DNA from 3 places in the Rheinheimera metallidurans genome. Region 3 is predicted to be linked to each of the others. Evidence: predicted binding sites of a transcription regulator. Region 3 holds the regulator's gene; each other region holds the start of a gene.
The links. Region 3 encodes sigma-54, which starts transcription at its own class of promoters, with help from an activator protein. Its sites were predicted from a motif close to TGGCANGNTNCNTGCTT; they were not measured.
Positions count from the first base shown of each region.

Region 1: a site for sigma-54 is predicted at 3,101-3,117, ahead of MN199_RS11670 (PEP-CTERM sorting domain-containing protein). Genes of this name have one in related genera too.
Region 2: a site for sigma-54 is predicted at 3,554-3,570, ahead of flgA (flagellar basal body P-ring formation chaperone FlgA). Genes of this name have one in related genera too.

Region 1 is NZ_JALAHQ010000003.1:555,400-561,086, forward strand. It holds gene ychF (redox-regulated ATPase YchF) at 1-474, opposite strand, end outside; gene pth (aminoacyl-tRNA hydrolase) at 518-1,120, opposite strand; gene MN199_RS11660 (50S ribosomal protein L25/general stress protein Ctc) at 1,120-1,728, opposite strand; gene MN199_RS11665 (CsbD family protein) at 2,067-2,258, shown strand; gene MN199_RS11670 (PEP-CTERM sorting domain-containing protein) at 2,329-3,057, opposite strand; gene MN199_RS11675 (ribose-phosphate pyrophosphokinase) at 3,274-4,209, opposite strand; gene ispE (4-(cytidine 5'-diphospho)-2-C-methyl-D-erythritol kinase) at 4,288-5,133, opposite strand; gene lolB (lipoprotein insertase outer membrane protein LolB) at 5,130-5,687, opposite strand, start outside.
Region 2 is NZ_JALAHQ010000002.1:728,650-734,336, reverse strand. It holds tRNA gene MN199_RS08840 (tRNA-Arg) at 43-117, opposite strand; gene MN199_RS08835 (flagellar assembly protein T N-terminal domain-containing protein) at 165-1,301, opposite strand; gene MN199_RS08830 (LPP20 family lipoprotein) at 1,443-1,901, shown strand; gene MN199_RS08825 (flagellar protein FlgN) at 1,929-2,363, opposite strand; gene flgM (flagellar biosynthesis anti-sigma factor FlgM) at 2,360-2,680, opposite strand; gene flgA (flagellar basal body P-ring formation chaperone FlgA) at 2,758-3,462, opposite strand; gene MN199_RS08810 (chemotaxis protein) at 3,595-4,524, shown strand; gene MN199_RS08805 (CheR family methyltransferase) at 4,541-5,374, shown strand; gene flgB (flagellar basal body rod protein FlgB) at 5,450-5,687, shown strand, end outside.
Region 3 is NZ_JALAHQ010000001.1:62,645-68,331, reverse strand. It holds gene MN199_RS00360 (KpsF/GutQ family sugar-phosphate isomerase) at 1-601, shown strand, start outside; gene kdsC (3-deoxy-manno-octulosonate-8-phosphatase KdsC) at 602-1,156, shown strand; gene lptC (LPS export ABC transporter periplasmic protein LptC) at 1,153-1,707, shown strand; gene lptA (lipopolysaccharide transport periplasmic protein LptA) at 1,697-2,182, shown strand; gene lptB (LPS export ABC transporter ATP-binding protein) at 2,179-2,901, shown strand; gene MN199_RS00335 (RNA polymerase factor sigma-54) at 2,951-4,438, shown strand; gene hpf (ribosome hibernation-promoting factor, HPF/YfiA family) at 4,466-4,753, shown strand; gene ptsN (PTS IIA-like nitrogen regulatory protein PtsN) at 4,761-5,234, shown strand; gene rapZ (RNase adapter RapZ) at 5,231-5,687, shown strand, end outside.

The DNA of each region.
Region 1 (5,687 bases), on a different contig from region 3:
AGCGTCTTTATCACCGCCTTTGGCTTTTTTACTCACGCGAAAAATAGCGCGTTCAGCACTGTCCATATCAGACAATACCAGTTCCATATTGATGGTATCTATATCGTCAGCTGGATCAATTTTATTGGCAACGTGAATAATATTATCGTCATCAAAACAACGTACTACATGGCCAATAGCATCAGTTTCGCGAATGTTAGCTAAAAACTTATTACCTAAACCTTCACCACGAGATGCGCCTTTAACTAAACCCGCAATATCAACAAACTCCATGGTTGTTGGTAGTACGCGTTGTGGTTTAACTATTTCAGCTAATTTATCTAAACGCAGATCTGGCACCGGCACCACACCGGTATTAGGTTCAATAGTACAGAACGGGAAGTTTGCAGCTTCAATGCCGGCCTTAGTTAAGGCATTAAACAGGGTAGATTTGCCTACGTTAGGTAAGCCGACGATGCCACATTTGAAACCCATAATTAGTATCCTTTACGTGCTGTAAATAACTGCGCCGAGCTATTTAGCTGGCTTTGAAACTGTGTAGTCGGTTTTGTGCTTTGATTAAGCCATCTTTAGCTAAGATATCAAAGCAAGATACCGCCTCTACAATAGTTTGTTCAATCAATTGTTGTTCACTGGCAGGGGCTTTGCCCAAAACATAGCCGGTAACTTTATCTTTATGACCAGGATGACCAATACCTAAACGCAAGCGATAAAAATTTTGATTATTACCTAGTCGAGAAATAATATCGCGTAAGCCGTTATGGCCTGCGTGTCCGCCGCCTAGTTTAAATTTAGCTATACCTGGGTCTAACGCCATTTCGTCATGGGCAACCAAAACTTGCTCAGGTGTCAGCTTATAAAACTGTGCCATTGCCAACACGGCTTTGCCGCTTAGATTCATAAAGGTTGAGGGAATAAGTAATTTGAATTCTTGTCCGGCACAAATGAACTTGCCGGTATAACCAAAAAATTTTGGTTCGTTTTTCAGGCTAGCATTAAAGGTATGGGCCAGCTGTTGAACAAACCAGACGCCGGCATTGTGCCGAGTCTGGCTGTATTCAGGGCCAGGATTACCTAGCCCTACAATCAACTGCACTGTTGACTGAGTTTTGTCAGACATTACTCAGCAGTTTCAGCATCTTCTTCAGCAACAGCTTTACCACCTGGCTTGTTCACAGAAACAACAGCAAGGTCATGACCTTCGCCTTTTGCTAACTGTGTAAAAGTAACACCTTTAGGTGCTTTTAAGTCAGATAAGTGAACAGTAGTACCAATAGCTATTTCGCTTACATCAACTTCGATAGCATCTGGTAAATCTTTAGGTAAGCAAGAAATTTCGATTTCGTTAGCGGCACGAACAACTACACCACCTTTCTTCACTGCTAAATCTTCATTGATTAAATGAACAGGAATAATCGATTTTAATTCATGGCCAGCTTCAACGCGTTGAAAGTCAACGTGCATGATTTTCGGCTTGAATGGGTGACGCTGCATAGCTTTAACAATAGCTTTAACACTTTCTTTGCCCACTTTAATGGTCAAAATGTGCGTGTAGAAAGCTTCGTCGCTTTGCGCTTTTAACAGCTTAGAGTGCTCTAAAGTGATAGAAACTGGTGCTTTGCTGCCACCGTAGATGATAGCTGGAACTTTGTCTTCGTGACGTAGGCGGCGGCTCGCACCTTTCCCCGCGTCAGTACGGACTTCTGCATTTAAGGTTAAATCAGACATGGTGTACTCCAAAAATTAGTGTGTCCCAAGACTTGCGACCAGTCTCAGGTTGAGTGCCCTATTTCAAGGGCGCAACATATTACCACCAGCCTAACATTGCTGCAAATGAAATAGCCGCCGACGTTAATAGCTCGTCGGAACTTATTGCAAAGTTGTAGGTAATATTTACTCTCGGTGTAGGTTGAATAGCTGAATGTTGCGGATGAATTATATTTATCTTGTTGATTGTATTTAACTTTTATTGATTGGTATAGGTCTTGCTGCTTATAGGTTGACCTGCAATGCTGGGATTTAATTTAGCATTGTATTTTCTAACTATTCTGAATTGGAGATATTTTATGAATAGCGATATTGCAGAAGGTAAGTGGAAACAAATGACGGGCTCTATTAAAGAAAAGTGGGGCAAACTAACCGACGACGACTTGCAAGAAGTAAGTGGCAGAGCTGAGAAGTTCTGCGGAAAAATGCAAGAGCGTTACGGTATGTCACGCGAGCAAGCAGAACAAGAGTTTAACCGCTTTAAAGGCTAGTTGTGCTTGGCAAAAAGCCCTCAGTTGAGGGCTTTTTTAATTTACAAAATAATTACTATCTAAATAGCCATTATTTTTGTTGTTTACGACGGCGTAAACCTAGGCCGAGTAAACCTAAACTGATTAAGGCAAAAGAAGCCGGAGCTGGCACCGTTTCTGGTGGCAAGCTACCAATGTCGACTAAACCATATTTAATTTGGCCGCCTATAACGAGATATTCACCTGAGCCATTACCCCAGAATTGTACTTTAGAGAACGATGCTGAGTCGTCAAACGCTGCAACAAAGATTTCGAATACGTCATAACCATTGGCACCTGGGAACATACCGTCGCTTTCTTGACCGGCTGATGCAACTAAGATCGGCGCGCCGTCATCAAACGAGATGTATAAGTCAGTCGTTGGACCAAAGCAACAGGTCGCCCAGTCGCCAACTTCAAAGCCAAAAGAGTTGATGGCCTCGTCAAACAAAAAGGTTACACCGCTAACAATAGTACCCGTAGAGCCATTACCATTATAATCTGGGCTAATATCAATAGTCTGTCCTGACATGCTGCCGTAACTGTTACCATAAATATAACCACCATTATTACGGGTGACGGTATAGCCAGGGCGTACTAAGGTAGTGCCGCTTGATATTGAAGTCCAAACGTCAGTGTACAGATCACCACCGGCTGCTTGCACAGTGTTATCAAACGATGCGCTGCCTGACGGGATGCTGTCAAACACGGTAATAATAGTCGCGTTAACGCTTGTGGTTAACAGTAAGCCAGCAGCTGCGGCTAATATTGCTAATTTCATAACTGAACTTTCCTTTTCATAGTTGTTTTTAACTGCAACGAAATAGCAAATGTCATGCCAAGCATGTAAGGCCTTTGTAAACAACTAGTTAGCTTGTATGTAATGCTGAAGAGGTGGGATGTTGTAATAAATGTTGACGGTGTGTGTTTTTTGTTTTTATTAGGTTTTTTAAATGCAAAAAGCGCCGTAAGGCGCCTTTTTGAAAATCAGTGTAATTTAATCAAACATCGATGAAATAGACTCTTCGTTGCTAATACGACGAATACACTCCGCCAGCATTTCGCTTAGCGTTAACTGGCGTACTTTGGGTATGGCTTTCATTTCTGCAGTTAACGGAATGGTGTCAGTAACAATGAGCTCATCGATTACGGAGTTCATAATGTTCTGCGCTGCATTACCTGAAAATACCGGGTGTGTAGCATAAGCAAATACGCGTTTTGCGCCTTGCTCTTTTAATGCTTCAGCCGCTTTACATAAGGTGCCGCCGGTATCGATCATGTCATCAACAATAATGCAATCGCGGTCTCTAACATCACCAATTATATGCATAACTTGGGCAATATTAGCTTTAGGACGGCGCTTATCAATGATGGCTAAATCAGCGTCGTTTAATAACTTAGCAATAGCACGGGCGCGCACTACACCGCCAATATCCGGTGATACTACTACAGGTGAAACAAAGCTTTTTTTGCGCATGTCATCTAATAATACTGGGCTGGCAAATACGTTATCAACCGGCACATCAAAGAAACCTTGAATTTGTTCTGCATGAAGGTCAACCGTTAATACACGGTCAACACCAACGCTAGATAAAAAATCAGCAACGACTTTGGCGGTAATAGGCACACGGGCAGAACGTACTCGACGGTCTTGACGGGCATAACCAAAATACGGCATTACGGCGGTAATACGGCCAGCTGAAGCGCGGCGAAGGGCGTCAACCATAACGATTAATTCCATTAGGTTGTCATTGGTTGGTGCGCAGGTAGATTGAATAATAAATACATCAGAACCACGTACATTTTCATTAATTTGTACGCTAACTTCGCCATCACTGAAACGGCCGACTTCGGCATCTCCAAGTTTAATGTACAAACGGCTGGCTATTTTACTTGCGAGTTCTGGTATTGCGTTACCAGCGAAAACCTTCATGTCAGGCACGGTGTGATCCTCAGGGCAGTGTTGAGTCCGGTTTATTCATAAACAGCAATATATTACTGCTGCAGTTACTTATTCGGTATCTGCCAACGCAGCCCACACAGGCGACTGGTTGACGCCCTTGGCAATAAAACCGCGGCATGAGGGCGGTAATTGCTTAAGGGCATGTTGAGCACTGGTCTGGTCCGGGAATGCGGCGAACACACTAGCGCCAGTACCCGTCATTTGACACGTTGCGTATTCTACCAACCACTGTAAGGTTATTGCAACAATCGGATACAGACGTTCGACCAAGGGTTGGCAGTCATTATGCCAGTTAGTCGTTAACACCTGCTGATAATTTATTTTTGTTGTATCTCTTATTAAATCAGGGTGTTGGAATATTTCTTGTGTGCTTATATGGCAGTCTGGTGTAACAATTAAGTAGGTTTTTTGCTCTAGTTCTATTGGCCGTAACTTTTCACCAACACCTTCGGCAAAAGCAGTATAACCCCTAACAAACAAGGGGATATCGGCACCTAAGCTAAGACCCAGCTCGGCTAAGGTATCTATTGATAAATTAAGTTGCCATAATTTATTTAGCCCCAACAGAGTAGTCGCAGCGTCAGACGAGCCGCCACCTAAACCACCACCCATCGGCAATTGCTTATCTAAATAAATATCACAGCCTTGTAAGCAGTTGCTGTGGGCTTGAAGTAAACGTGCGGCCCGTAATACTAAATTCTGTTCGTTCACTAAGTCGGGGTTATTACAGGCTAAGTGAATTTGCTTGTCGTCACGTAAACGAAAACTAAGTGTATCGCCGGTATCCAGTAGCTGAAATAGCGTTTGTAAATTGTGATAACCGTCAGGCCGTCGGCCAGTAATATGTAAAAATAAATTTAATTTCGCTACGGCTGGTAAAATCAGTGTTGTCATTGCCAGTTCCTGATCACAATTTTAATTTGGTTATCGCTGCTGGTTAATATCAAACGTTTGGGCAGTGATAGGCTATCAGGAAAAAAACTCTGGTATTCTAACTGCCAGACAATGCCTGTGCTGTCAGTTAACGAGAATGAGGTTGTTCGGCCAAATTGGTCTTTGGTAATATTCGTGCTGTTGTTACCTGGTAAACCTCGCAGCCACAGCGGCATATCATATAACGGCATCGACCAACCAGATAGTTGTAGTAGCAGACTACTGGTATCAACGGCGTGATAGGTTTCGCCTTTTAATTGAATTTCACTACCCGTTTCGCTTTGACTGAGTTCAAATAGGCTGATGCCTAAAAAATTACTTAACCTCGCCTGAAAGTGACGATTATTATATTGTTGCCAACGCAAGTTAGCGCTTGTTGAATCGGTTGGCGTTTTTATGCCAACGCTGGCTTGTAGTGTAAACTGCTGCATAGCCATGAGCTGTTGCTCGCGCAGGTTAGTATTAAGTGGCCGTTCGCTTGGCGTTTGCTGTGATAATATACTGCAAGCGCTTAA
Region 2 (5,687 bases), on a different contig from region 3:
GGTGTTAAATGGAAAATGATTAGACGGTGCAAAAATGTAGAATGGCTGCCCCAGCAGGAATCGAACCTGCAACTGCCCCTTAGGAGGGGGCCGTTATATCCATTTAACTATGGGGCAACGGCGCGAAATTTTACCAGACTCGACGGTGCTTGGGAATCAAGATATTAAAAGTCAGTGCTTTTTCTAACACTTACAACATCGCCTTGTTGAATGTGTTGTAGTAATTCTGATTTACCGCTAGCCCAGGCGTTTTGCTCGGTGAGCTCGGTTATTTTTAAACTAATACTATCGGCGATAACGCGCTTAACGCCTGATTGCGTAGGGTGACGTTGTAACTGAAATAGTTGTAACTCGTCACCAATGCGCAAACCATGCATTTTGCCTAGCTCTAGCATGACTTGATTATCTTTTACTTGCCTAATACTGCTTAATAATGGTTTGCATTGTAATTGCTGTTGTATATCTTCTGCCACGCCAAGGAGCAACCGATCAATTTTCTGGCCATAGGGTAGCTGCCAAAATGCTTGGCTATGGCTTTGGGGAGTATTTTTATTTTTATACGGCCAACCTGCACTGGTGCGATATTCCTGCTGATAAACCAAATGTTGTTCAAATAAGTCATACAAGCTGACGTTGAGTGAAAAAAATCGCTCTTTCTGTTCGTTTTGCCAAAACTTGCTGGTGGTTTCACCCAAAGATAAGTCGTTAATTGTTGCTAGTAAAATGTATTGGTTACCATTACTAAACAAACGATCTGTTTCTGGATAAACCAGCTGTGCTGCAGTTACTATTTGCGGCATTGGTTTAACTAATGCCGCGGGGCTGTAATCATGTAAATGACGCTCTAATTGCGCGGTGATATCAGTGCCAAGCTTAAAAAGTTGGCCATAGATAGCATCTTGACGCGCTTGCAGCTGAACTTGGCTTAGTAATAAAGGTTTATGATACGAGCTACCAACACAAGCGCTGGTGTCTGCGTCGATATTAATACGCACGGTCACGGTTAAAAGATTGCCATTCTGGCTTTCTGATATCAGTTGTAATTGTTTAATTTCGCCCTGGCTTGAAATATTAAAACGTTCATTTTGCAAAACACCATTTTGAACCAGTTGGCTACTGCTTATCTTAGCGCCGGCAACTAGACTGGCACGCTTTATCGCGTCATCTATTGCCGTTTGCCGTGCTTGTGCTGTGTTACCTTGTTGAATAAAGGCCTGCCCGGTTGCTTCATACCAATCGCTATGCGCATTCATGCTAACAACAGCGCTGAGTATTGCGCCAATCATAATCTGTATTTTCATGCTGCCTCGGCAAACTTTTAACGCTTTACCCAACAAAGCAAAATACGTGCCTTAATGCTGGCTTGAATTTTGCTGTGTTAATGTTATTACAGTGAGATAGCTGCCGGGGTACTTAATATGTGCAGGGCGAAAGGAGATAACATGAAGGTATTGTTAGGTGTCGGCTTGTTGAGTGCGATGTTATTAGGTGGCTGTTCGTCATTATTTAGCAGTCATGTAGAGTATGCTACGGTGAAACCGGAGTCTTTCCCTATGTTGCGTGCCGTGGGCTACGCGCCAATAAATGCGCAGCTAGGTAAAGATCAACAACAAAAAATGCTACAAGCAATGAAAGCGTCGAAACTAGATGCCTACAAAGAGCTTACCGAAATGGTATATGGCCAAAAAATTGACGCTACGAATAAGTTACAAGAGATGGTGCTCACTGATAATCAGCTGCAAGCGTCAGTTAAAGGGGCAATTAGTGGGGCGAGGGTAGTTAAAACTTACGCGGTTGATAATATTTATATAACCGAGTTAGAGCTTGATTTTGAACAAGTGTATTATATTTACCAGAATACTAATCCGCAGCAAACGATTAAAAGTGTGCGCTATCATTAATTAAGTATGAGTGTTGCGTGTTGGTAGCTAGGCTTTAACACCCTTACCTTTGCTATCTACCGATGGTACACCTTTATTGGTGTAGGTAAGGCCTGATTTGCCTCTACTAGACAATATTTCTGTCTTAAAGCGGGCCAATGTAAGTTGGCTTTGTTCAAGGGTTTGCTGGTTTACACTATTATGCTGTTTGCACTGCTCTAATTTGTGCTCTAAGCTTTCAACTTCGAGTTTAAACCAATCTTGTTGTTTGTATTGTTCTAAATCAGTGGTATTCGCCAGTTCTACATCTGTGGCTTCTAGCTGCTGTAGCAGAGCATATTTAGCGGAAGAGATTTGTTCAAGTTCGTTAATATTACGGCTAGCAAGCGCGGCAAGTTCTTGCCGCAATAACAACATCAGCTCATCCAAGTGCTGATGTTGTTTAGTCAATAAGGTGGTGACGGAGGCGACAGCTAAAGTCATTTTTTACCAAACAGTTCGCTTTCAAAATGCACTATGCGCCTGGCAAGTTGTTCAACGTTAATTTTATACTTACCTTCGCTAATCGCTTGTCTAATTTTTTCTACTTTTTCTTGGTCGATACCGCTACTGTTGCTAGCCTTTTCCGTTAATTTAGAAAACTGCTGCGCCTGTGGCGTAATTGACACTGAATCTTGTTTTTGGTTAGCACCCTGAGTAGCATTTTGCTGCACAGCAGTTTGCTGACGTTGAGTATTTTGCTCAACTTTGTCATTTTTTACTTGCGCTGTATTTGGCAAGTTATTGATATTAATAGCCATGTTATGACCTCATCACCTTGTTACAGTTCCTTATACTCAGGTTAACGGCCTAGAGCGCTAAAACTTTAATCAATTTTTTAAAATTTTACTTTAACCAGATTAACCGCAATAACTTCTGCGTTAATAGCGCGCTTCGACTGTTGATTCATTACTTTAATAGTATCGCCTAAACTACCGTCAGACTGGGCCACACCGGTTGCAGCTACACTAATACTATTATCATTAATCGATATTGTAACAACATCTCCTTTACACACAAGGCAAAGATCTTGAAAGGTTAAAATTTGCCCAATCGATAGCGATCTTTTCGTTTTTGCTCCTACGACATCCTCAGCATGGGTTACCAAACTACCTCGGATAAAACGCCGCTCGCGCGTATCTGTTGTTAGCATATCGGCCGTGATTACACTACCCACAGAAATATTTTGCTGTAAAATTACGGCTTCAATTATTTCATCTATTTTCACTGGCACATAAAGCTGCCAACTGTCAGTTGTGTTGCAGCGAATTTGAATGGTATTTTGCCGCTGCGTTATGGCTTGCGCTAAATTAAATGTCAGCGGTGCCTTGCAACTTTTATTGCCAATGCGATTATCCAGCTCGTTAACCTCAATTTTAATATTTTGGCTGGCGTCAGCCGGTAGTTGTTCGGTTAGCCAATCTGTAGCCGCCGCGGTGAGTTCGGCAGGAGAATAGCTAACTGGTTCGGCTGCAATCACGTTAAAAACGAAAAAGCTTGTAATGATAAGTGCTTGTTTAAATAAATTTTCGTACTTTTTCATAAGGTTTCAGCTATGCTTTATTGGCTTGTAGTTATAACATACGACGTTAGTTTGACGCCAAAAGGCCAATTTGAATTTACTTATCGTAGTTAAGCAAGAATTGCGCCCGAAGGTATTAAAAAGGATCAATAGATGGCCGGTATTTTAGATTCAGTAAACCAGCGTACGCAATTAGTCGGGCAAAACCGTCTAGAATTATTGCTGTTTAAGCTCGCTGGCCGTCAGCGTTACGGTATAAATGTGTTTAAAGTACGAGAAGTGCTGCAATGCCCGCCATTAACGGCAATACCTAAGCGCAACAAGTTTGTACGCGGCATTGCGCATGTGCGTGGTCAAACCATTTCTGTTATTGATCTTAGCCTGGCCACAGGGGGCAGGGCGATAGAAAATACTAAAGACAGCTTTATTATTATTGCTGAGTACAACCGCTCAGTGCAGGGTTTTTTAGTTAATTCGGTTGAGCGCATTATTAATATCAATTGGGAGGCTATTTTACCGCCACCCAAAGGCACAAGCGGTAAACAAAGTTATTTAACTGCAATCACCGAAATTGATAATGAGCTAGTTGAAATTCTTGATGTCGAAAAAATTCTTGAAGAAATATCACCATCACCTACCGCGATATCTAAAGCTATGGATACACAAAGCATTTCTGCTGATTTAGGTGATAGGTTAATTTTAATTGCCGACGACTCTGCCGTAGCACGTAATCAGGTTAAACGTGCCTTAGAAGGTTTGGGCGTAAAAATGCATTTAGTAAATAACGGTAAAGAAGCGCTAATTTACCTACAAGACATGGCTAAAGGCTGTGCTGAATCTATTACTGAAAAAGTAGGCTTACTTATTTCAGATATTGAGATGCCAGAAATGGATGGATATACCTTAACTGCCGAAATAAAATCTAATGCAACACTAAAAAAACTCCATGTTATCTTGCATACTTCATTAAGTGGCGTATTCAACCAGCAAATGGTGCAAAAAGTGGGAGCAGATGATTTTATCGCTAAGTTTAATCCTGATGAGCTAGCAGAATCGGTACAAAAATGGCTACATGCTGACTAATTGTTAAGGAAGACCTGTGCCGAATAGAGATTTACTAGATAAAGAATATGTATTGTTCCGGGATTTTCTTGAGCAACAGTGTGGCATTGTACTGGGAGAAAATAAGCAGTATCTAGTAAAAAGCCGGTTAGCACCTTTGATGCAACGCTTTGGTGTTGCATCGTTGTCTGAACTGGTAAGTAAAACCTTAAGCCCATTTGAACGACAACTGCGTTCTGCCGTTATCGACGCGATGACCACTAATGAAACCTTGTGGTTTCGAGATACCTATCCGTACGAGTTGCTAAAAAATCAAATTTTTCCTGAGATGGAAAAAACTAGCCGTTCAATAAAAATTTGGTCTGCAGCCAGCTCTAGCGGACAAGAGCCTTATTCTATCGCAATGACGGCATTAGAATATCAGCAAATTAAACCCGGTGCCTTTAGTTTGGGCGTGCATATATTGGGCACTGATATTTCTAACACTATGCTTGAGCATTGCCAGCGCGGCGAATACGATGGTTTAGCCTTATCACGTGGTTTATCACCCGAGCGGCGCAGCAAATTTTTTGAAGATAGCGGCAAAGGCATGATGCGTGTCAAAGATCCGGTACGCAAAAATGTTAGCTTTCGCCATCTTAATTTGCTTGATAGTTACACCTTACTAGGTAAGTTCGATATTATTTTTTGTCGCAACGTGCTTATTTACTTCTCTGCTGATCTAAAGGCAAAAATTATCCGCCAATTTGCTCAATCCTTGAACCCTCGTGGTTATCTGCTTTTAGGCGCATCGGAATCTTTATCCAGTTTAAACAGTGATTTTGAGATGATACGCTGTAATCCAGGCATTATTTACCGCAAGAAAACCTAATACTCCGCTACTTGTTGCTTTTTTGGCCTGAGTTTTGCATTTGATTTGTCATCGTAGATAACAGGTGGCAAAAAAATGGCAATCAGTTTTGAAAAAGCATTTGGTTTGCACCCTGAAGCCATGTTGGTTCGTGACCGGCGGGCGCAGGTGCTAGCTGAAAATATCGCAAACGCAGATACTCCAGGCTATAAAGCTAAAGATATTGATTTTCAGCAGGCCCTTAACAACGCCAAGGCTCGACAGTCGGGTTCGGTGTCGCGTACTCATGAACAGCATTTCAATATTTCTATAGCAAGAAGCCAAGAGACTATGT
Region 3 (5,687 bases):
CGGCAACCCCAGTTCAACTTTAGCAAAACTAGCTGATGCGCATCTTTGTGTAAAAGTAGAGCAAGAGGCTTGCCCATTGGGCTTAGCGCCTACCGCGAGCACTACCGCAACCTTAGTTATGGGCGATGCGCTTGCTGTTGCCCTACTTGATGCCAGAGGCTTTTCCGCTGACGATTTTGCGCTATCGCATCCCGGCGGTAGTTTGGGCCGCAAGTTGCTACTGCGTTTAGAAGACATTATGCATAGCGGCGAGTTGATGCCGGTAGTAGCTAAAACGGCAACTATAAAAGACGCATTACTTGAAATATCGAAAAAAGGTTTGGGCATGACCGCCATTGTTGACGAGCGCGGAAAAATGGCTGGGGTGTTTACGGATGGTGATTTACGTCGCATTCTAGACCAGCGCTACGACATTCACAGCAGCTTAATAGCAGAAGTCATGACAGCTCGTTGCATTACCGCCACCGCGCAGCAGCTTGCTGCTGAAGCACTACAAATTATGCAACAAAAGAAAGTGAACGGCTTAATTATTGTTGATGCCGATGGCAAACCGGTTGGCGCCATGAATATGCACGACTTACTGCGTGCCGGAGTGCTATAAATGAGTTTATTTAGCCAGCTCTACCAGCCTGTTTCCGCAGATATATTAACCAAGGCAAGCGCAATTAAACTGCTTATTTGTGACGTCGACGGGGTTTTCTCTGATGGTCGCATTTACCTTGGCAATAACGGCGAAGAGCTAAAAGCGTTTCATACCCGCGACGGTTATGGCATTAAAGCACTGCGCCAAGCAGGTATTGAAGTGGCCGTTATTACTGGCCGTAATTCAATCATAGTGCAACAGCGTATGACCTCATTAACTGTGCCCTACATTTATCAAGGCCAAGAAAATAAACTCGCCGCGTTTACTCAATTACAACAACAACTGCAACTTATACCAACGCAAATTGCCTACATCGGAGACGACTTAGCAGATTGGATGGTAATGCAACACTGTGGCTTAGCGGTATCAGTAAAAGATGCACACCCGTACTTAGTGCAACAATCACATTTTGTTACCAGTCTTAATGGTGGTTACGGTGCAGTGCGTGAGTTATGCGATCTATTACTTATTAGTCAGCACAAATTTGGCTTGTTTGATGGTAGCAGCGCATGAGAAAGTTATTTACTTTACTAATTATTATACTCACAGGTACCGCAGCCTATTTATGGTTTGAGCCTGCTGACAACAACAATGCGTTACAAACGGATCAGGAATTACTACCCGATTACGTAGCACAAAATGTTACTCGGCGTATTTTTAACAGCGACGGTTATTTGGTTGATAGTATTAGCGCAAAGCGCTTAGAGCATTTTGAGCTACTAGGTTTCACCCAATTTGAAAAGCCAGTATATACCCTGTATAACGAACAACATCAGCCAATATGGCAAGGCAGTAGCCAGTATGCGGTGTGGTTCCCTCAGGATAAAATCATTTTAGAACAACAAGTAAAAATTGACAGCCTACAGCACGATGAATTAATCGAGCATATCGAAACCGAGAGCTTAGAAATGCTGTTTCCTGATAATCGATTACAAAATAATCAGCCAGTATTAATTAGTGGCAAGGGTTTCTATATCAAAGGCAGCGGCATTAAAGCTGACTTAACAACAAAAACATTCCAATTGGTACAACATGAGCAAACGGTATATGACAATGAAGACTAATTTTATGTTTGTTTTACTGCTATGCAGCTCAAGCTTAATGGCCGCGGCACCCGATTACACACAAAAAATTCAAATAGACGCAGATAACCTGGTATCAGTTGAAGAAAACGTACTTACCTACCGTAGCAACGTTGTTATTACTCAAGGTTCGATGCAGATGAAGGCCGACCAGCTAGAAATTAATGCCCGAGCCGGTAAAGGTAAGGAAATTTATCTGGCCACAGGTAAGCCGGTAACTTATTCGCAGATGCAAGCAGATGGGAAAACGGTAACAGCACAAGCTCTTGAAATGCGCTATGAACCCTTAAGCCGTACATTAACGCTAACCGGAGACGCCGAACTGACACAAAGCGGCAGCGTTGTTAAAGCCTCTAGCATTAAATATAACGTCGAAAAACAGCAATTAAGCGCCGAAAGTGACAAGACTAAGCGTGTTACCACTATTTTTACCCCTGAGGAAAAAAACAACCCATGAAGTTAGTTGCATCACATCTAGCCAAAAGCTACAAGGGTCGACAGGTCGTAAAAGATGTTAGCTTAGAAGTAAGCGCGGGCCAAATTGTTGGGCTGTTAGGCCCAAATGGTGCAGGTAAAACCACAACATTTTATATGATTGTTGGTCTGGTGCCATCAGATAAAGGTCATATTATCCTAAACGATAAGGACATAACCTTTGACCCTATGCATGCTCGTGCTCGCCAAGGTATTGGTTATTTACCCCAAGAAAGTTCTATTTTTCGCAAACTATCGGTGTATGACAACTTACTGGCAATTCTACAAACCCGAAAAGAGCTAAATAATGCCAAAAGAGCGGAAATCGCAGACGATTTATTAGAAGAATTTCACATTGGCCATATTAAACATAGCCTAGGTATGAGCTTGTCTGGCGGTGAACGCCGACGCGTAGAAATTGCCAGAGCACTCGCCGCTAACCCAGCATTTATTTTACTTGACGAGCCCTTTGCTGGCGTTGACCCAATATCCGTGTTAGATATCAAAAAGATAATTCAGCATCTTGGCCAACGCGGTATCGGAGTACTTATCACCGACCATAATGTGCGCGAAACCCTTGATGTCTGTGAAATTGCCTATATTGTTAGTCATGGAGAACTGATAGCGTCAGGCTCACCACAAGACGTACTAGCAAATCAGAAGGTACGCGATGTATACCTCGGCGAGCAATTCAGGCTATAGTAAATAAAAAACCATTGCAGCGGATCATTCAGGATAACGGTAGAAGTAGATGAAGCCCTCTTTGCAACTTCGCTTAGGACAGCAACTCACCATGACACCGCAGCTACAGCAAGCTATACGCTTGTTACAGTTGTCGACCATTGAGTTGCAACAAGAAATTCAGGAAGCGCTGGATGCTAACCCACTGCTAGAAGCAGAAGACGAGTACGACAGTTTTTCTGCCGATCCCAAAGACGCATCAGACACCTCAGAACACAGTAACTACGAGGCTGAGTACGCGTCTGATGAAAACTATGAGCCATCAGAGCCCGACAGCAGCGAATCCATGACTGAGCAAAATATTCAGGAAGATTTGCCGCTCGACAATAATTGGGATGACCTAGTAAGCGCAGCGCCAGTTACGGCAGGTAATAGCAGTGGTGAAGAAGATCTAGTATATCAAGGCGAAACCACTGAAACACTGCAAGACTATCTGCGCTGGCAAATGCAGTTAACCCCATTTTCCGCGACCGATCGCATTATTGCCGAAGTTATTATTGAAGCTATCGATGGCAATGGCTTATTAACCATTAGTTGTGACGACATTCTTGAGTCGCTTGGCTTAGACTACGTTGAAGCTGACGAAGTTGAAGCGGTGATAAAACGTATTCAGTTATTTGACCCTATCGGTGTTGGCGCACGCTCAGTGCAAGAATGTTTACTGGTGCAACTGCGCCAATTTTCAGCAGACACGCCCTATTTAGCCGAAGCGCAAAGTATGATTCGAGAGCATACTGAGTTTTTAGCCAATCGCGACTTTCGTTCTTTAATGCGAGTGACTAAACTCAAAGAGGACGAATTAAAAGAGGTTATGCAGCTGATACAAAGTTTAAACCCTCGGCCGGGTGCTGATGTCATTCGTGAAGAACAACAGTATGTTATTCCTGATGTTAGCGTAACTAAGGTTAAAGGCCGCTGGCAAGTTGAACTTAATCCAGATGCAATGCCCAAAGTACGTATCAATCAACAATATGCGTCAATGTCGCGTACTGCAAAAAATAGCGCCGATACTCAATTTATTCGCTCGCATTTACAAGAAGCCAAGTGGTTTTTAAAAAGTTTAGAAAGTCGTAACGAAACCTTATTAAAGGTATCAAACTGTATTGTACAGCAGCAACAAGCGTTTTTTGAGCACGGCGAAGAGGCAATGAAACCTATGGTGTTAAATGATGTTGCTGAAATGGTAGGTATGCATGAATCAACAATTTCGCGCGTAACCACCCAAAAGTATATGCACACACCTAGGGGCATTTTTGAACTAAAATTCTTTTTTTCTAGCCATGTAAGCACAGAAACGGGAGGTGAATGTTCATCTACAGCCATTCGAGCCTTTATCAAAAAGTTAGTCGCTGCAGAAAACCCAACTAAGCCACTTAGCGATAGCAAAATGGCGGACATTCTGTTAGAACAGGGTATTAATGTGGCCCGCCGTACAATTGCAAAGTACCGCGAATCACTGTATATACCTCCCTCAAATCAACGCAAAACGTTGCTGTAAATTAAGCCCAAAAGAAGGAACATGTCTATGCAAATCACGTTAACTGGTCGTCATGTTGAAATTACAACAGCTATAAAACAATACGTTGATACTAAATTTGCAAAGCTAGAACGGCATTTTGACCAGATAAACAATGTACACGTGACTCTAAACGTGGAAAAATTGAAACATATCGCCGAATCTAAGTTACTGCTAAATGGCGCTGAAGTATTTGCAGTAGCAGAAGACGAGAATATGTATGCTGCAATTGACCTGTTGATCGACAAATTAGATCGCCAGGTAATTAAGCATAAAGAAAAGACTGCACGACATTAATTAGAAGATGATGAACTTAACTTCAATGCTTACCGAGAACTGCACTAAAAGTGCAGTTCTTTTTAACAGCAAAAAACGTATTCTTGAATACATCGCCGAGCTGGCACATCAGCAGTTACCTGATATATCAGAATACAGCATTCTTGAAGCGCTAATGACACGAGAAAAGCTCGGCTCTACGGGTATAGGCGGCGGCATTGCAATTCCACACGGAAAACTAAAAGTAGTCACTAAGCCTATTTTAGTGTTCGTAGTAAGCAAAGAAGCCATAGCGTTTGATGCTATTGATAATCAACCAGTAGATATATTCTGTGCCATGCTAATTCCCGAAGATCAATGTCAAGCGCACCTAAGTACATTAGCTAGCATGGCAAAAATGTTTAGCCAAAAAGACTTTACCCGAAAAATACGGCACGCAGAGACCAATCAGCAGCTGTATCAATTGTTACTCGATTATAGTGCAACGGAAATAGCAAAATGAAATTACTAGTTGTCAGCGGTCGTTCCGGTTCAGGGAAGTCAGTTGCACTGCGCGTAATGGAAGATTTAGGCTACTACTGTGTTGATAATATTCCTGTGAATTTATTACCAACATTAGCCACCACAGTGATGGGGCAGTATGAACGCGTTGCGGTAAGTATTGACGTACGCAACCTGCCAGAAGATCCAGACGAATTAGCCGAAATACTGTCATATTTACCACGCAAACTTGATCTAACCATTTTATATTTAGACGCCGATCATTCCAGCCTAATTAAGCGCTTTAGCGAAACACGTCGCTTACATCCTTTGTCACATCAAGCAATGTCGTTAGATGAAGCCATTTCTCGTGAACAGCATTTACTTGACCCTATTTCTAGCCGTGCTGATTTATATATAGATACCACCGAGCTGAATATTCATCAGTTGGCGGAGCAGCTGCGAGAGCGAATTT